DNA from 2 places in the Streptomyces sp. NPDC050546 genome. Region 2 is predicted to be linked to the other one. Evidence: predicted binding sites of a transcription regulator. Region 2 holds the regulator's gene; the other holds the start of a gene.

Region 1 (9,681 bases), on a different contig from region 2:
CAGCCCCGCGATGGGTGTGCGCAGCTCGTGCGAGACGTTCGCCACCAGCTCCTTGCGCTGGCGGTCCTGGGCCTCCAGCTCGTCGGCCATGGCGTTGATCGTCACCGCCAGGTCGCCCAGCTCGTCACGGCGGTTGTCCCGCACCCGGCGGGTGTAGTCGCCCTGCGAGATGGAGCGGGCCACGGCGGTCATCTCGTCCAGCGGCGCGGTGAGCGAATGGGCCACGAACTGCGTAATGAGGAGCGTGGCGATCATCGAGAAGACCGTGATGAAGCGCAGCTCCGTCTTCGTGTGCACCGCGATCACCGACAGGCCTGTGGTGATCAGCACCGAGATGACGACCAGCGCGCCCAGCTTGGTCTTGATCGAGAACGGGCTCACCCCGCCCCAGGGTTCCGGCTCCCCGGGGTTTCTCCGTGCGGCCGGCCCGCCGCTCATGGCGTCGGGGTCTCCAGGGCGTAACCCACGCCGTGCACCGTACGGATCCGCTCGGCGCCGATCTTCCGGCGCAGCGCCTTGATGTGGCTGTCGACGGTCCGGGTGCCGGAGGCGTCCGCCCAGTCCCAGACCTCGGCGAGCAGCTGCTCGCGCGAGAGCACCGCGCGCGGGGTGTTCGCCAGACAGACCAGCAGATCGAACTCGGTCGGCGTGAGGTGAACATCCTCACTCCGCACCCGCACGCGTCGCTGCGCGTGGTCGATCTCCAGCTCGCCGAGGCGCAGGATGCCGCTGCGCGGCGTCGCGGCGGCCAGTGCGGCCCGCTCCACACGGCGCAGCAGCACGTGCACACGCGCCGCCAGCTCCCGCATCGAGAACGGCTTCGTCATGTAGTCGTCGGCGCCGACGCCCAGCCCGACCAGCATGTCGGTCTCGTCGTCGCGCGCGGTGAGCATCATCACCGGCACCGGCCGGGCGGCCTGCACACGACGGCAGACCTCCAGACCGTCGAAGCCGGGCAGCATGATGTCGAGGATCAGCAGGTCGGGCTGCCAGGCCTCGGCCGTGTCGACCGCCGCCGGACCGTCGCCCGCCGTTTGCACGAGGAATCCCTCGGCTCGCAGGCGGGTCGCGATGGCGTCCACGATCGTGGCGTCGTCCTCGACGACGAGAACCCGGCGCTGCGCGCCCGGGGTAGCCGTCGCCGAACCGTTGTGGGAGGTCTGTGTCTGCTCCATCGCCCGCCCCTGGGGTGTGCTTTCCGGAATCAGTGGGGTGATTCCTCATGACTGGCTATGCCTGCGCATGGTTGCGATTGACGCTTGAATGATCGGCGTCAGAGGAGCAGCGTACGGGGAGTCAGGACACCTTTGCTATCCAGGGCGGATGCCGAGGTGTACGACGTCGGGAACGCCCCGGGCAACCGGGATCTCTTCGGTACGCACCCGTTGGAACCCGGCATTCCGCAAGGTTTCTTCGAATTCCGGAGAGGGCTGGGCGGACCAGACGGCGAGTACCCCGCCGGGTCTCAACACCCGTGCGCAGCTTGCCAGTCCGGCCTCCGAGTAGAGATTTCCGTTGCCCTCCGTGACGGTCCAGCCGGGGCCGTTGTCGATGTCGAGACACAGGGCGTCGAACGTGTCGGATGTCTCATTGACGTAGGTCACGAGATCGGCTTCGACGATTTTCGCGCGGGGGTCGGCCAGGGCCTCGGCGGAGAACGCGGAGAGCGGGCCGCCGAGGTGCCATTCGACAATCGCGTGCTCGCGTTCCACGACCGCGATCCCTCCCCAGCGGGGGTCCGCCGACGCGTGGGCCAGGGAGAAACCGACGCCGAGTCCGCCGATCAGGACGTCCGGGCGGTCCCGGCCGGGCAGGGCGTCCAGGGCCGCGTCGACCAGCCGCCGCTCCGAGCGGCCGTCGGAGGTGTCCATCAGGAAGCAGCCGTTCGCGATGATCTCCAGCCGGTCCCCGTGCCGCCGCAGCACGACCTCGCCGTGCGGGCCCTCGCGACGGTCCAGTACATCGGGCGTGTCGTTCGAGGTGGGCATCGGAGCATCCTGGCAGGTGCGGGGTGCACGGCGCCAAGAATTAACGGAGCGGCCCGCGGCGGACGCGCTGCGCGGCTTTCGGGTTGCTGTGAATCGGCTCTCGCGTGGCGCCGGTCACAGACAGTGGGGCAGAGGTACGCGAAGGCTGGGACGTGACGGAAGGAGCGCCCGCTGTGGAACGCACCGCGCCGCCCGACGAGACGGCCGTGACGACGCGGACGGGCGCGCCCGTGTCCGATGTGCCGGGGCTCCTGGACGGGGTTCCGAGACAGCGGGGTCCGCGAGAGGGCGTAAGAGAGTCCGTCCCGGTGCGGGAGCCCCGGCGCCGGTTGCCGAGACCCTGGCTGCTCCTGCCCACGCCGACGGGCACGCCGTTCACCTTCGGGTACGTGGTCGTGCTCTGCGTCACCTCGCTGATCTCCGCCTACGCGGACCCCGCGCTGGTCCACGCCCTGCTCCAGGGTTCCAGCACCGATGTGGCACATCTGGTGCGGACGCCGGGGCTGGTGCTGGTCGGTAGCGCGCTGTGGGTCGCGGGCGGGGTGGCCTCGCCGTTCACGATCGGGTTCGTGCTGGTGCTGACCGCGCTGGAACGGCGGATCGGGGGCCTGCGCACGGCCGGTGTCTTCCTGCTCGGGCACGTCCTGGCCACCCTGGCGACCGAGGTCCCGGTGGGGCTCGCGGTGCTGGCCGGGCACCTCCCCGACAGTTCGCTGCACCGCCTCGACTACGGCGTCAGCTTCGGCGTCGCGGCCGGCACCGGCGCCCTGGCCGGCCTGCTCTCCCCCTGGCTGCGCGTGCCGCTGCTGGCCGTCTTCGGCGGCATGCTGCTCCAGGACCTCCTCGCCTTCACCGACCCGATGACGAACTGGGGCCACCTCATCGCCCTGGCCATCGGCATCACGACCTGGCCGGTGCTGCGGCGGTGGGGCGCGAAGCGGGCCGTCGGGGGCTGAGGGCGAGCCCGTCAGGCCGGCGGGGCGGTAGGCGGGCAGTGCCTGGCGCTGGTCAGCAGGGCCACCACCTCCCAGCCCAGTGCCTCGTAGAGCCCTCGCCCCGCGGGTGTCCCGGACAGGACGCCGGTGCGTGCTCCCTGCTCGACGGCGGCGTTCTGAAGCGTCCGCATGACGAGGCTGCCGAGCCCTCTGCGGCGGTGCTCGGGGGCCGTCTCGATCTGGTCGGCGACGGCGGTCGCGCCGGTCGGGGCGATCTGGCCGCGGGCCGCGAGGGAGCCGTCGGGCGCGGCGACCAGCACGCGCGTCACCCCGCCGCGTGACCAGGTGCGCAGCCGGTAGCCGCCGGGAACGTCAGGAACGTCGTCCGCTGTCAGGGGGACCGTCATCAAATAGCCGGGCTCGGGGTCGATCCACCAGTGGTCGTCCAGCCAGCCGGCGATCACCGAGGGATCCCGGAACGCCTTCAGCCAGACCGCGTCCCCGGTCACCTCGCCGGCCACCTTGCGGACGGCCGTCTCGTCGAGATCCTCGCCCGTCGCGCCGAACACATGCCGTGTGACGTGGCCGATCGCCCCCACGTCGATCGTGCAGCCCCATGGCTCGGTCACGGGCGGAGCCGCCCCGCGCGACACGACCCATCCGTCCACCCATGCCCGCACGGTCGCTTCCACGCCGCCCCCTCGGTAATAGCCAATCGCACTCTTTATCTATTACGGAAGCCGACCTTACGCGTCCGCCCGCCTCGCGTGTCGCAGGTGATCGCTGACAGCGAACGGCCGTCGGGGAACATCCGGCGGTCCCCGTGCATTGAGTCGGCATAGCTCAACTTGACTGCCGAAGGGGAGATCATGGCTGCTGAGTCCAAGGCGTTCACATCGCTCACCCTGCCCGTGCTGCCGCTCGACGGCGAGGTCGTGCTGCCCGGGATGGTGGTCCCGCTCGATCTGAGCGACTCCGAGGTCCGTGCCGCGGTGGAGGCCGCTCAGGCCGCTGCCAGGTCAACACCAGGGAAGCCCCGGGTACTCCTGGTGCCACGGATCGACGGGACCTACGCGAACACCGGTGTCCTCGGCACCGTCGAGCAGGTCGGCAGGCTCGCCGACGGCGACCCGGGCGCCCTGATCCGTGGCCGGGGCCGGGTGCGTATCGGGGCGGGGACCACGGGTCCGGGCGCCGCCCTCTGGGTCGAGGGCACTCACCTCGACGAGTCCGTGCCGGATCCGCTGCCCGGCCAGGTCGCCGAACTGGTCAAGGAATACAAGGCACTCGCCACCGCATGGCTGCGCAATCGCGGCGCGTGGCAGGTCGTCGACCGGGTGCAGGCCATCGACGACGTCTCGGCGCTCGCCGACAACTCCGGCTACTCGCCGTTCCTGACCACCGACCAGAAGATCGAGCTGCTGGAGACCACTGACCCGGTGGCCCGGCTGAAGCTCGCCGCCCAGCAACTGCGCGACCACCTCGCCGAGCAGGACGTGGCCGAGTCCATCGCCAAGGACGTCCAGGAGGGCGTCGACAAGCAGCAGCGCGAGTTCCTGCTGCGGCGTCAGCTGGAAGCCGTCCGCAAGGAGCTGCGCGAGCTGAACGGCGAGCAGGACGGTGAGGAGTCCGACGACTACCGCGCCCGCGTGGAGGCCGCCGACCTGCCGGAGAACGTCCGCGAGGCCGCGCTCAAGGAGGTCGACAAGCTGGAGCGGTCCTCCGACCAGTCGCCCGAGGGCTCCTGGATCCGCACCTGGCTCGACACGGTCCTGGAGATGCCGTGGAACGAGCGCACCGAGGACGCCTACGACATCCAGGGCGCCCAGGGTGTCCTCGACGCCGAGCACGCCGGTCTGGAGGACGTGAAGGAGCGGATCACCGAGTACCTCGCGGTGCGCAAGCGGCGTACCGACCGGGGCCTCGGCGTGGTCGGCGGGCGGCGCGGCGGTGCCGTGCTCGCGCTCGTGGGTCCGCCCGGCGTCGGCAAGACCAGCCTCGGCGAGTCCGTCGCCCACGCGATGGGCCGCAAGTTCGTGCGCGTCGCCCTCGGCGGTGTGCGCGACGAGGCCGAGATCCGCGGCCACCGGCGTACGTACGTCGGCGCTCTGCCCGGCCGGGTCGTGCGCGCCATCAAGGAAGCCGGGTCGATGAACCCGGTCGTGCTGCTCGACGAGATCGACAAGGTGGGCTCGGACTTCCGGGGCGACCCGGCCGCCGCCCTCCTCGAAGTCCTCGACCCCGCGCAGAACCACACCTTCCGGGACCACTACCTGGAGGTCGAGCTGGACCTGTCGGACGTCGTCTTCCTGGCCACCGCCAACGTCCTGGAGGCCATCCCGGAGGCGCTGGCCGACCGGATGGAGATCGTCCGCCTGGACGGCTACACCGAGGACGAGAAGGTCGTCATCGCCCGCGATCACCTGCTGCCGCGCCAGCTGGAGCGGGCCGGGCTCGCCGAGGACGAGGTGACCGTCGACGAGAGCGCGCTGCGCAAGCTCGCCGGGGAGTACACCCGCGAGGCGGGCGTCCGGAACCTGGAGCGGTCCGTCGCGCGGCTGCTGCGCAAGGTCGCGGCCCAGCACGAACTGGGCGAGCGGGAGCTGCCGTGGACGGTCACGGACGAGGATCTGCGCGCACTGATCGGCAGGCCGCATCACGTTCCCGAGTCCGCGCAGGAGCCGGCGGAGCGGCGGACGTCCGTGCCGGGTGTGGCGACCGGGCTCGCGGTGACGGGAGCGGGCGGTGACGTGCTGTACGTGGAGGCGTCGCTGGCCGACCCGGAGACCGGCGCGGCCGGGCTGACCCTGACCGGCCAGTTGGGCGACGTGATGAAGGAGTCCGCGCAGATCGCGCTGAGCTTCCTGCGTTCCCGCGGTGCCGAGCTCGAACTGCCGGTGGGTGATCTGAAGGACCGGGGCGTGCACATCCACTTCCCCGCGGGCGCGGTCCCCAAGGACGGCCCCAGCGCCGGCATCACGATGACCACGGCCCTCGCGTCCCTGCTGTCCGGCCGGCTGGTCCGCACCGACGTGGCGATGACCGGCGAGGTCTCGCTGACCGGGCGGGTCCTGCCGATCGGCGGTGTGAAGCAGAAGCTGCTGGCCGCGCACCGCGCCGGGGTCACCACCGTGATCATCCCCAAGCGCAACGAACCCGACCTGGACGACGTCCCGGCCGAGGTGCTGGACAGGCTCGACGTCCACGCCGTGACCGATGTCCGCCAGGTCCTGGAGCTGGCGCTCGCGCCCGCGACGAACGGGGCGGCGCCCGAGGTTCCGGTGGCCGCGTGACGGAGGTCGCCGGATAGGGAAGGCCCGGGTTCTCGTGAGGGAGGCCCGGGCCTTCACCGTGTGGTGGCCCTGTGGACAGGCGTGCCGTGACCTGCGGAATACTTGCCGAACTGCGGTGATGACGGCAGGTGACGGAAAATCTCAGTACGGGGCGAGACCGAGGCAGGGGCTGACGTGCAGGACAACGGGAACGGCGACGGACCGGGAGGCGAATCCGCCCTGGCCGCGAGCGGTGTGGACCAGCCCGCCTTCCTCGCGCTGGAGCGTGAGCTGACCGTGCTGCTGCGGCGCGCTCGGGCCAACCAGGGCGAGATGGCCCGCGAGGTCCACCCCGACCTGGAGTCGTCCGCGTACGGGCTGCTCGTCCGGCTCGACGAGTGCGGCAGCCAGCGGGCGACCGAGCTCGCCGCCTACATCGGCGTCGGCAAGGCCACGATGTCCCGCCAGCTGCGCGCCCTGGAGGAACTCGGGCTGGTCGCGCGCGAGCCCGACCCCGCCGACGGCCGCGCCTGGCTCGTCGCCCTCACCCAGGAGGGCCACGACCGCGTCCGCCGGGTGCGGGAGGCCCGCCGTGCCCGCTACGCCGGCCGCCTGGCCGACTGGGACACCCACGAGGTCACGGAACTGGCCCGGCTGCTGCACCAGCTCAATCGCGGCATGGAGAGGTAGGACCGGGCAGCCGCTCAGAACTCCACGTACACGGCCGTCGCGTCGTCGTGCCGCTTGCTCCTGCCCAGGAACGTCGCGGCGGTCTCCGACCGTTCCAGTGCCCGGACACGGTCCACCAGTGCCTGGGGGCCCTCCTTGCGCACGAGGTGGAAACAGTCCGTCCAGTCACCCTCCTCGAACCTCTCCACCCAGCGCGTGGCGCCGTCCGTCAGGGCCGCCAGCGCCCGGACCTGCCGGCGGGGCAGGGTTCCGGTCACCGCCCGGGCCGCCACCGAGGGATCCGCGGCCGCCGTCCAGAAGCCGCCCTCCTTGTTGCGGACCGTCGAGTCCACCAGCGCGTCCGTGGCCAGGGCCGAGCGGGGGAGGAGGGAGAGCCGGTCGTCGAGGACGGGTGTCACCACGCCGTCGGGGGACTCCAGGAGGAGGGCGGAGTCCGAGAGCACCAGGTACTCCACCGTGGCCGGGGTCCAGCGGGCCACGACCACCGTGGCCTGCGGTGTCCGGGGGTGAGAAAGGTCACAGGTTGCGGCATGCGCCTCGGAGGTACGCGCGATGGCGCGGGACAAGGCGTCGACCAGGGGAGCATCCGGGAGTGAAACGGTCAGTTCGGTCAGAGCTCCGCCGAGGCGTGCGGTGAACCAGGGGACGGAATGCAGACACCCCGTCCCGCCCCTCGGCGGCGTGACACCGTCCAGGACGACGACCGCACCGCCCTGTCCGGAGGCCGGTAGTCCGACACTGGCGAAGTCCTCGTTGGGGCGGTCGGCGTCTCCCGGCTCAGAGGCGAGTTCAGTGCGCATCCAGCCAGTCTGCACGAGCCCTTCACAAGGCTCGCAAAAGGCTGGCAATAGTTGCGGGACCGGTGCGGCAGCGCAGGTCAGGCGCCTGTTTTGGGAGGGAATGCTTTGTTCCGGGAAGGCGTGGCGGCGAATATTGCCACCGCCCGCCGCCGACGTCCAACCGGCATGCCGCACAAGGCCGCTGCAAGGGCCAGCGGAACTTGCCCCTCAACTCTCGTCCGGGGTTCACTCCTTCGGGTGGCGGGTCAGGTGATGCGCGTGCGCTGCCCACCGGCGCTGGGAGGGTCGGGAAGTGTACCGGGAGTGCACGTCAGTTGACGGAACGTCACCCGGGCCATGGGTTCACGAGTCAGGAATGCGAGCACCGGTGCAGAAGACGCGGCCTCGTCGTACAGGCAAGCAGACGGCCCCCGCTCAGGGCACTGAGCAGACGCCCCCCACCGGCAAGGGCCGCTCCACGCACGTACGCAACCGGCTCATCGTCGCCGTGGCCGTGGTCGCCGCGGCCATCGCCGGTGCCGGTACCCCGTCCGTCCTCGCCGCCTCCGGGGAACTCCACGACTCCCAGGAACTGGTGACGCTCGCGGAGCAGACGCAGGACGCCCTCGGGCTCGCGCACTCCCTCGCCGACGAGCGGGACGACGTCACCTCCTACATAGCGGCCGGCCGCCCCAAGGCCAAGGCGCCCTCCGAGCAGCGCAGCGCCCGCGTGGACCGGCAGGTCGAGGAGCTGCGGGCCGACACCGACACGCCCGCCTCGCTCCGCTCGGACCTCGACGACATCGCGGCCGTCCGCCGGGCGGCGCTCACCGGCAAGAGCAACGCGCTCGAAGCGCATCAGGCGTACTCCACCGCCATCACCCAACTCCACCGGCTCGCCGAGCAGCTGGCGCAGCAGACGCCGCCCCGCGCGGGCTCCGGCGCCTACGCCCGGGCCGAACTGGACTCCGCCGTCCAGCAGGCCGCCGCCGCCCGCGGGCTGCTGCTCGCCGCCCTCAGCGTGCCGCGCGGCGAGACGGTCACCGACCCCGTCACCGGTCTGCCCGCCGAGACCTCCTCCGACGCCGACACCCGGCAGCGCGACGCCCTGAGCGCCGCCGCCCAGCAGGCCCGGCTGCGCTCCGACGCGGCGCTCGCCGACTTCCGCGACACCGCGCCCAAGGCGGCCCGCACCTCGTTCGACTCCACGGTCACCGGCACCGAGGTCAACTCCGCCGACAAGTACCTCGCCATCCTCACCGACCAGCCGACGCTCACCGGCGGCGAACTCTCCACCGTCAACACGAAGAAGCTGGACGCGGCCCTCTCGGCCCGGGTCGACCTGATGCGCGGTGTGGAGTCCGCCCTCTACGACCGGAGCACCAAGGACCTCGAGGCACTGCGCGACGACGACGTCACCGCGCTGGAGATCCGCATCGCCGTCCTCGGCGCCCTCATGCTGCTCGCCGTCGGTGTCGCCACGGGCATGGCCCGCAGCCTCACCCGGCCCCTGGCGGTCCTGCGGCTGGGGTCCAAGCGCCTCGCCGAGGCCGAGGACCCGGCGGCCGAGGAACCGGTCAAGTTCACCGGCCGCAACGACGAGTTCGCCCAGGTCGTCCGCTCCGTCAACGCCCTGCACGGGCACGCGGCCGCCCTGACCGAGCGGATCACCACGCTGGAGTCCGACCGCAAGCACCTCGTCGGCCAGCGCCAGAAGATGGCCGACGCACGCGAGGAACTGCGCGGCGAACTCGCCGAGTCCGTCGCCCAGCTGGAGCGGGTGCGCACGGCCATCGGCGGTACGTTCGTCAATCTCGCGCTGCGCACCCTCGGACTGGTCGAGCGGCAACTGGCCGTCATCGAGAACCTGGAGGAGCGCGAGCAGGACCCGGACCGGCTCGCCACCCTGTTCAAGCTGGACCACTTCGCGACGGTCATGCGCCGGCACAGCGAGAACCTCCTGGTCCTCGCCGGCACCGAGCACGTCCAGCACGCCGCCGGGCCCGTGCCGCTCGTG
Region 2 (9,681 bases):
AGCGCCAGGCGGTCACGAACGTGGACCGGACCATCCGCTCCGTCAAGCGCCACATGGGCACGGACTGGAAGATCGAGCTCGACGGGAAGCCCTTCAACCCGCAGCAGATCAGCGCCTTCGTGCTCCAGAAGCTGAAGCGGGACGCCGAGTCCTACCTGGGCGAGAAGGTGACCGACGCGGTCATCACCGTCCCGGCGTACTTCAACGACTCCGAGCGCCAGGCCACCAAGGAGGCCGGCGAGATCGCGGGCCTCAACGTCCTGCGCATCGTCAACGAGCCCACCGCGGCCGCTCTGGCGTACGGCCTCGACAAGGACGACCAGACCATCCTGGTCTTCGACCTCGGTGGCGGTACGTTCGACGTCTCGCTGCTGGAGATCGGCGACGGCGTCGTCGAGGTGAAGGCCACCAACGGTGACAACCACCTCGGTGGTGACGACTGGGACCAGCGCATCGTCGACTACCTGGTCCAGCAGTTCCAGTCCGGCCACGGCGTGGACCTGGGCAAGGACAAGATGGCCCTGCAGCGTCTGCGCGAGGCCGCCGAGAAGGCGAAGATCGAGCTGTCCTCGTCCACCGAGACCTCGATCAACCTGCCCTACATCACCGCCTCCGCCGAGGGCCCCCTGCACCTCGACGAGAAGCTCACCCGCGCCCAGTTCCAGCAGCTGACCGCGGACCTGCTGGAGCGCTGCAAGACGCCGTTCCACAACGTCATCAAGGACGCCGGGATCAACCTCTCCGAGATCGACCACGTCGTTCTCGTCGGTGGCTCCACGCGTATGCCCGCGGTCGCCGAGCTGGTCAAGGACCTGACCGGTGGCAAGGACGCCAACAAGGGCGTCAACCCGGACGAGGTCGTCGCCATCGGCGCCGCCCTGCAGGCCGGTGTCCTCAAGGGCGAGGTCAAGGACGTCCTGCTCCTCGACGTCACCCCGCTGTCCCTCGGTATCGAGACCAAGGGCGGCATCATGACCAAGCTCATCGAGCGGAACACGACGATCCCGACCAAGCGGTCCGAGATCTTCACCACCGCCGAGGACAACCAGCCCTCCGTGCAGATCCAGGTCTACCAGGGCGAGCGCGAGATCGCGGCGTACAACAAGAAGCTCGGGATGTTCGAGCTGACCGGTCTGCCCCCGGCGCCCCGCGGTGTCCCGCAGATCGAGGTGTCCTTCGACATCGACGCCAACGGCATCATGCACGTCACGGCGAAGGACCTCGGCACCGGCAAGGAGCAGAAGATGACCGTCACCGGCGGCTCCTCGCTGCCGAAGGACGAGGTCGACCGCATGCGCCAGGAGGCCGAGCAGTACGCGGAGGAGGACCACAAGCGCCGCGAGGCCGCCGAGTCCCGCAACCAGGGCGAGCAGCTCGTCTACCAGACCGAGAAGTTCCTCAAGGACAACGAGGACAAGGTCCCGGGCGAGATCAAGACCGAGGTCGAGGAAGCCGTCACCGAGCTGAAGGAGAAGCTCAAGGGCGAGGACTCGGCCGAGATCCGCACCGCCACCGAGAAGGTCGCGGCCGTCTCGCAGAAGCTCGGCTCGGCCATGTACGCCGACGCGAACGCCGCGCAGGCCGACGGCGCCTCCGCCGGAGCCGGCGCGGCCGGTGCCGGTGACGCCAAGGCAGACGACGACGTCGTCGACGCCGAGATCGTCGACGAGGACCGGAAGGACGGTGCCGCGTGACGGAGGAGACCCCGGGCTTCGACGAGCAGCAGCCCGACGTCCCTTCCGGCGCCACCTCCGATGACGCCGAGCCGAAGGCCGCCTCCTCCTCCGAGGAGGGGGCGGCCCCGGCCGGGGACACGGGACAGGACGTGGCCCTGGTGGCCCAGCTGGACCAGGCCCGCACGGCGCTCAACGAGCGCACGGGCGACCTCCAGCGCCTCCAGGCCGAGTTCCAGAACTACCGCCGCCGGGTCGAGCGCGACCGGATCGCGGTCAAGGAGATCGCCATCGCGAACCTCCTGACCGAGCTCCTGCCCGTGCTCGACGACATCGGCCGCGCCCGCGAACACGGCGAACTGGTCGGCGGCTTCAAGTCCGTCGCCGAGTCGCTGGAGAGCACCGCGGCCAAGATGGGCCTGCAGCAGTTCGGCAAGGAGGGCGAGCCCTTCGACCCGACGATCCACGAAGCCCTGATGCACAGCTACGCACCGGACGTCACCGAGACGACGTGCGTGGCGATTCTGCAGCCCGGGTACCGGATCGGCGAGCGCACCATCCGCCCCGCGCGGGTGGCGGTGGCCGAACCCCAGCCGGGGGCACAGACGGTCAAGGCGGACGAGTCCGCCGACGCCGACGACAAGGAGAGCGGTGGCCCGGACGAGGGCTGACGTCATAACGGACGACAGGAAGGAGGGGCGTCGAGGATGAGCACCAAGGACTTCATCGAGAAGGACTACTACAAGGTCCTCGGCGTCCCCAAGGACGCCACCGAGGCCGAGATCAAGAAGGCGTACCGGAAGCTCGCCCGCGAGAACCACCCGGACGCCAACAAGGGAAACGTCAAAGCTGAGGAGCGCTTCAAGGAGATCTCCGAGGCCAACGACATTCTCGGCGACCCCAAGAAGCGCAAGGAGTACGACGAGGCACGCGCCCTCTTCGGCAACGGCGGCTTCCGGCCGGGGCCCGGCGGGAGCGGCGGGTCCTTCAACTTCGACCTGGGCGACCTCTTCGGAGGCGGCGCCCAGGGCCAAGGGCAGGGAGCCGGCGGCTTCGGCGGCGGGATCGGTGACGTCTTCGGGGGCCTGTTCAACCGCGGCGGAGCGGGCGGTCCGGGGACGCGTACGCACCCCCGGCGCGGCCAGGACATCGAGTCCGAGGTCACGCTCAGCTTCACCGAGGCGATCGAGGGCGCGACGGTCCCGCTGCGCATGTCCTCGCAGTCACCCTGCAAGGCCTGTTCGGGCACCGGCGACAAGAACGGCACACCGCGCGTGTGCCCGACCTGCGTCGGCACCGGGCAGGTCGCCCGGGGCAGCGGCGGTGGGTTCTCCCTCACCGACCCCTGCCCGGACTGCAAGGGCCGCGGTCTGATCGCGGAGCACGCCTGCGAGGTCTGCAAGGGCAGCGGCCGGGCCAAGTCCTCGCGGACCATGCAGGTGCGCATCCCCGCCGGCGTCAGCGACGGCCAGCGGATCCGGCTGCGCGGCAAGGGCGCGCCCGGCGAGCGGGGCGGCCCGGCGGGCGACCTGTACGTGGTCGTGCACGTCGACTCCCACCCGGTGTTCGGCCGCAAGGACGACAACCTCACCGTCACCGTCCCGGTGACCTTCGCCGAGGCGGCCCTCGGCGGTGAGGTCCGGGTGCCGACGCTGGGCGGCCCGCCCGTCACGCTGAAGCTGCCGCCGGGCACACCCAACGGCCGCACCATGCGCGCCCGGGGCAAGGGCGCGGTCCGCAAGGACGGCACCCGCGGGGACCTTCTGGTCACTGTCGAAGTGAGTGTTCCGACGGACCTGACGGGGAAGGCTCGTGACGCACTCGAGGCGTATCGCGAGGCGACCACGGGTGAGGATCCGCGGGCGGATCTGTTCCAGGCCGCGAAGGGAGCATGAGTCAGATGGACGGTCGTCGGCGCAATCCGTATGAACTGACCGAGGAAACCCCGGTCTACGTCATCTCGGTGGCGGCCCAGCTGTCCGGCCTGCACCCGCAGACCCTGCGCCAGTACGACCGCCTGGGTCTGGTGTCTCCGGACCGCACCGCGGGCCGGGGCCGGCGCTACTCGGCCCGTGACATCCAACTGCTGCGCACCGTCCAGCAGTTGTCGCAGGACGAGGGCATCAACCTCGCCGGCATCAAGCGCATCATCGAACTGGAGAACCAGGTCGCAGCGCTCCAGGCCCGGGCGGCCGAGCTGCAGAACGCGCTCGACGGCGCGGCGGCGGCGATGCGCCAGCGCGAGGCGGCGGTGCACGCGTCGTACCGCCGCGACCTGGTGCCGTACCAGGAGGTCCAGCAGAGCAGCGCGCTGGTGGTGTGGCGGCCGAAGCGGCAGCAGTCGGACTGACTGTCTGTCCACAGTCTGTGGAAGGGGCCGGGAGGCGACTCCCGGCCCCTTTCGCGTGCCTTGGGCCGGTTTCGCTGGGTCTCCCGTCGATGGGTGGCCCGTGCAGGGAACCTGGAGATGATTCCGCAGAGTCTTCACAACGCTTGCGGAGCGTGGTGTTGTCATCTCGTTAAGTGGTTCCGCTTGACGCTGGGGGCCGCGTCCGCGTTGGCTTTTCAGTCACATGGGCCACAAAGCTGTGCCCACGTCCGAATCACACGTGAAGTGAGCTCCCGACATGCGTCGTCGTATCTCCATATCCGTGGCCGCGGCCGCGATGTCCGTCACGCTCGCCGGCTGCGGCGGGCTCAACGCGACGGGGAGCAGTGACGACGCGAGCCCGGCCAAGGGCAACGACATCACCGTGGGCCTGCTGCTCCCGGAGAAGGCGAACACCCGGTACGAGAACTTCGACTACCCGATCATCAAGACGAAGGTCGAGTCCCTCACCAACAACAAGGGCCGCGTCGAGTACGCCAACGCCGAGGCGGACGCCGACACGCAGGCGGGCCAGATGCAGAAGATGATCGACGACCGGGTCGACGTGATCCTGCTGGACGCGGTCGACTCGCAGGCCATCGCGAGCGGCGTCAAGAAGGCCAAGGAGGCGGGCATCCCCGTCATAGCCTACGACCGGCTGGCCGAGGGCCCGATCGAGGCGTACATCTCCTTCGACAACGAGCTGGTCGGCGAGGTCCAGGGGCGGACCCTGCTGGAGGCCATCGGCGAGGACGCGAGCCTCTCCGACAAGATCGTCATGATGAACGGCTCGTCGACCGACCCGAACGCCAAGCAGTTCAAGGCGGGTGCGATGTCCGAGCTGAACGGCAAGGTGACGATCGCGCAGTCCTTCGACACCAAGGACTGGAAGCCGGAGAACGCCGAGGCCAACATGGCCGAGGCGATCCGGGCGATCGGCAAGGACGACATCGCCGCCGTCTACTCCGCCAACGACGGCATGGCCGGCGGCATCGTCAAGGCGCTGGAGGCCGCGGGCGTGAGTGACCTGCCGCCGATCACCGGGCAGGACGCGGAGCTCCAGGCGGTGCAGCGGATCATCGCGGGCGAGCAGTACATGAGCGTGTACAAGTCGTACCCGCAGGAGGCCGAGAACGCCGCGGAGATGGCCGTGGCCAAGGTCCAGGGCCGGGACATCCAGTTCGCCGCCCTCACCCGCGACAAGGTCGACAGCCCCACCCACAAGGGCATCCCGGCCCAGCTGGTGCCGGTGGTCGCGCTGACGAAGGGCAACATCAAGGACACGGTGGTCGCGGACGACATCTACAAGCTGTCGGACATCTGCACGAGCAAGTACGAGGCGGCCTGCCGGGCGATCGGCCTGAAGTGACCATGTGACGGGCCGCCTCCGGTGCGGCCCGTCTCATTCCGTCCCGCCTTGGTTCCCCCCGTCCGGATTCCGTCCCGCCTTCATTCCGTCCCGTCCGGCCACCCCCCGGCGGGTTTCGGTCACCCCCTGGCCATTTGCTGCAACGTGACGAGCTGAGGCTCGGCGAAACCGGTGCGTAGCGGTGCTTTCCGGTGGTCGCGGCGCGGGAAGCCGTGTTGCGGAGCAGGTCCGGTCCGCGCATAGTTGCGCTGCGGTAGTCGGCGAACCGGGGGTGGGATGGGCGATGGCCAGGCACGGCGCGGAGGAGCATCCACACGGTGCCGACCGACTGTGCGAGGCCGGGGATCGCGTGTATTCCCGGGCCGTACGGCGGGGCCGCGTGCCGCGCGGGGATGCCGAACCGGTGCCCTGTCTCCTGGAACTCGCCCTGCTGCACCCGGACCCCGACGACATGGACTGGCTGGTGCCGACCTCCCCGCAGGAGGTCATGACCCGGCTGCTGCGCGGGATGTACGACGAGGTGAGCGCCAGTCAGCGGCGGGTGGGTTCGGCCGTGGACGCCGTCGAGTGGTACGCCGGGCTGGGCCGCCGGGTACGGCCCGCCCCGCCGGCGGGCGAGGGCTCGGCGATCCGGGTGCTGGACGGGCTCGCCCGGATCCAGGCCGCGATGGACGAGGCGACCCAGGCCTGCACGACCGAGGTGCTCACGGTCCAGCCCGGTGGCATCCGGCGCGAGGCGGAACTCTCCGAGGGCCTGCACCGGGCGATGGCGCTGCGCGGCCGCGGGGTGCGGATGCGCGACCTGTACACGCACGTCGCCCGGCACGGGCAGGGGCTGCTCACGTATCTGGAGCTGATGGGTGACGCGGTGGAGGCCCGCACGCTGGACGAGGTGATCGACCGGCTGATCCTCTTCGACCGGACGGTGGCCTTCGTCCCCGCCAACACCGACCGCACGATGGCCCTGGAGCTACGGCACCCGGCGCTCATCGAGTACCTGGTCACGGTGTTCGAGCGGCTGTGGCGCCTGGCCACCCCGCTGACCGCCCCGCTCCCCGAGACCGGCATCGAGGGCATCTCCCACCGGGAGCAGTCCATCGCGGCCCTGCTGGCGGAGGGCCACCAGGACGCGGTGATCGCGGAACGCCTGGGGATAAGCGTCCGGACGTGCCGGGCCCATATCGCGCGGCTCTCGGAGACGCTGGGGGCGGCGAGCCGTACCCAGCTCGGGGTGCGCATCGCCCAGGCGGGCCTGGACGGCCCACCCCGCTCCGCCGCGTCCCTCAGGGTTCCCGGTCAAGAATCCCCGAGCGCCCGATGAGAAACCCGAGCTGCGCCCGGCTCTGACTGCCCAGCGTCGCCGCGAGCTTGGCGATGTGGACACGGGCGGTACGGACGTTCATGCCCAGCCGGTCGGCTATGACGGCGTCGGTGTGGCCCTCGACGAGGAGGGCGGCGATGGCGCGCTGGCGGGCGGTGACGCCGTCGAGTGAGGGCTGGGGGGCGGCGTCCGGGAACACCGGGGTGGCGAGGCGCCAGAGGCGGTCGAAGGCGGTGGCCAGATAGCCGACGATGGCCGGGTGGCGGATCTCCAGCGCCAGGCCGCCGTCGCCGTCGGCGGGGAGGAAGGCGACCGCCCGGTCGACGACGATGAGCCGGTCGGTGACCTCGTCCAGCGCCCGCGCCTCGATGTCGCCCCTCAGCCGTTCGTGGTGCGCGACGGTGACGGGGGAGTGGCGGAGGGTCTGCTGGTACAGGGTGCGGATGCGGCCGCCGCGGTCCAGCAGCGCCTGGTCGCGGCGGGTGGCGACGGCATAGGCCGCCTCGACCCGTTCCCTGGTGAACCGGGCGCGGGGCTGGACGGTGAGCAGTTCCCGGGACGCGTCCGCCATGGCCTCGGTGATGGCCTTGTTGATCCGCTCCTTTCCGCTGAGGAGCGTCAGCGTCGGGGTGCCGCCCGAGACCGGGTCGTGCCCTTGGGCGGCCATGAGCGGCCCGAAGGTCTCGGCCAGCCGTTCCTCGCGTCGCCGTTCGCTCGCGATGCGGTCCCCGGAGATCCGCAGCAGACGCCGCAGGGCGACGGCCGGCACCACGGGCTCCAGCCGGCGGAGGTCGTCGACGGCGGGGTGCAGCAGGCCGAAGTCCAGCAGGCAGGGCGCGGCGCGGGCCGTTTCGGCGGGGACGTGCCCCTCGTGCAGGGCCCGTTCGTACAGCGCCCTTCCGGCGGGGCACAGTTCTGCGGCGTCGTGCGTGGGGTGCGGCGCCGAGGTCACTCGGGGCTTCCTCCTTCTCAGTGATCCTGCTGCAGGATCCCCGACTGCGCGATGAGGTACCCGAGTTGGGCCCGGCTGCCGCTGCCCAGGGCCGAGGCCAGCTTGGCTATGTGAGCGCGGCAGGTGCGTACGTTCATGCCCAGGCGGCGGGCGATGGCCTCGTCGACGTGGCCCTCGACCAGCAGCTTGGCTATGGAGTACTGGATGTCCGTGATGCCGCCGCCGGCCGCTTCGTAGGGGGTGCCGGTGCTCATCGGGACCGCGCGGTCCCACAGGTACTCGAACACCTTGATCAGGTAGCGGACCAGTCCGGGATGGCGCAGTTCCAGGGCCACTTGCTGGTCGTCGCGCGCGGGGATGAAGGCGACCGTCCCGTCGCAGATGATCAGCCGCTCGACCAGCTCGTCGATGGTGCGGTACTCCACCTTTCCCTCGGAGAGCTGGGCGACGTAGGACAGCTTCTCCGGGTTGTACCTGGCGGTGTGCTGGTAGAGGCTCCGGACTTTGACGCCGCGTTCGATCAGGGGCCTGTCGCGCTCGAGGCTGCGCAGCAGGCTCCGTTCGGAGACCCGGTCACTGGGCTGCACCGTCAGCAGTTCCGTCTGGCACTGGGAGGTCGCCAGGTTGAGCGCCGCGTTGATGCGCTCACCGCCCTCCAATACCGTGATGGAGTCGCTGGTCGTCGTCGCCTGCGTGCCCAGCGCCATGAACGGCTCGAAGGTGTCCGCTAGTTCCACGGAGAGACGCCGGCGCTCGGTGATCTCCCGCTCGAGGGGGTGCAGACGCTGTGCCAGCGCGACCGTCGGCGGCACCGGGCGCAGCCAGGTCGGATCGTCGGGATCGGGGTGCAGCAGGGCGAGTTCGACCAGGCAGGGAGCGGACTCCGTGTCAGCCCGCGCGACCCGACCGGCGCGCAGAGCTGTGGTATAGAGACGGCTTCCCTCTTCGCAGAGCTCGGTAATTGGGTGGGGATGTGCACCCTTAGTCCGATTAGTGCTCAAATCTCCACCCCCCAGGGTCCTGAACATGCAGGAACATGATGCACTGATTGTGTGGCCATGACGTGCCTGAATGAGCCATCGTCGTACTCGACGGGGGAAAAGGGGACCTTCAAGTGAGGACGAAGCCGACTATGCGTAACAAAATGCTTCGCTCGGTGCTTGTCGCCACCTTCTCCGCCGTTGTGGCCCTCGGTGCGCTGAGCGGCTTCTCCGATGCGAAGGACGGGATTCGGGCGAACACGCAGTGGCCGGCGGTGGGCGTGAACAATGCTGCAGCCGCTGACAACACCCAGTGGCCGAGCCCTGGGGCCGATGGAGCCGGGAGCTGACCGTGACCACTCCACCCGACGACCGCTCCTTCCGTCGTGAAATGGCCACCGCCTACCGCTCCGGCTGGCACTTCATCGACCTGGTCACCGCCATCCCCCACAGTGGTGACTCGTTGATGGTGACCGTTTTCGGCGAGCCGGTGGTCGTCACGCGGGACGAGGACGAGGACGTGCGGGCCTACCGGTGTCTGCGGCGGCCTCGGGGGGCGCCACAGCCCGTGCGATGTGCCGTACGGTACGGAATGATCTTTGTGAACCTGGACCAAAGGGACCACGAGCAGGTGGACGCCGAATCCCCTGCCCCGAGGACCATCTCTGCCACCCCCCGCAGTGCCTGACGCGATTCCCCCGTCGTAACAGATCGCTCAGGTGCTTCCCCCCGCAGCGGCGTCACCGTGACCTGAACACGGTGACGCCGCTGCAGTTTTTGGGGGACATTTCCTGGAATCGGCCTGATCACGCGGTGGCCGGAAGCAGTCGATCACCGGTGTGGATTTTCACTCCGCTCAACCTCGCTCACCCGCGCCCCATCGCTCGCGTCAGCTCGATCTCGATGACCACACGCGCCGGGTTGGGTGACGGGGTACGGCCGTAGCGCTCCGCGTAGCGGCGTTCCGCCTCCGCGACCCGGTCGGGCTCGCCGTGGACGAAGGCCCGGCCCTCCAGCG

The links. The regulator HspR, encoded in region 2, represses chaperone genes until heat shock. The targets are predictions, from matches to a motif close to TTGAGNNNNNNNNNCTCAA.
Region 1: lon (endopeptidase La) is a predicted target of HspR. The motif match lies at 3,752-3,770, and genes of this name have one in related genera.

The regions. Positions count from the first base shown of each region.
Region 1 is NZ_JBITGX010000013.1:152,514-162,194, reverse strand. Features, by position in the region: gene ACIBK5_RS29995 (sensor histidine kinase) at 1-438, opposite strand, end outside; gene ACIBK5_RS29990 (response regulator transcription factor) at 435-1,175, opposite strand; gene ACIBK5_RS29985 (spermidine synthase) at 1,311-1,988, opposite strand; gene ACIBK5_RS29980 (rhomboid-like protein) at 2,162-2,944, shown strand; gene ACIBK5_RS29975 (GNAT family N-acetyltransferase) at 2,956-3,615, opposite strand; gene lon (endopeptidase La) at 3,793-6,216, shown strand; gene ACIBK5_RS29965 (MarR family winged helix-turn-helix transcriptional regulator) at 6,391-6,885, shown strand; gene ACIBK5_RS29960 (protein phosphatase 2C domain-containing protein) at 6,900-7,685, opposite strand; gene ACIBK5_RS29955 (nitrate- and nitrite sensing domain-containing protein) at 8,053-9,681, shown strand, end outside.
Region 2 is NZ_JBITGX010000023.1:119,233-128,913, forward strand. Features, by position in the region: gene dnaK (molecular chaperone DnaK) at 1-1,694, shown strand, start outside; gene grpE (nucleotide exchange factor GrpE) at 1,691-2,344, shown strand; gene dnaJ (molecular chaperone DnaJ) at 2,381-3,568, shown strand; gene ACIBK5_RS39200 (heat shock protein transcriptional repressor HspR) at 3,574-4,023, shown strand; gene ACIBK5_RS39205 (substrate-binding domain-containing protein) at 4,301-5,410, shown strand; gene ACIBK5_RS39210 (LuxR C-terminal-related transcriptional regulator) at 5,694-6,731, shown strand; gene ACIBK5_RS39215 (LuxR C-terminal-related transcriptional regulator) at 6,694-7,683, opposite strand; gene ACIBK5_RS39220 (helix-turn-helix transcriptional regulator) at 7,701-8,711, opposite strand; gene ACIBK5_RS39225 (hypothetical protein) at 9,016-9,351, shown strand; gene ACIBK5_RS39230 (pyridoxamine 5'-phosphate oxidase family protein) at 9,530-9,681, opposite strand, start outside.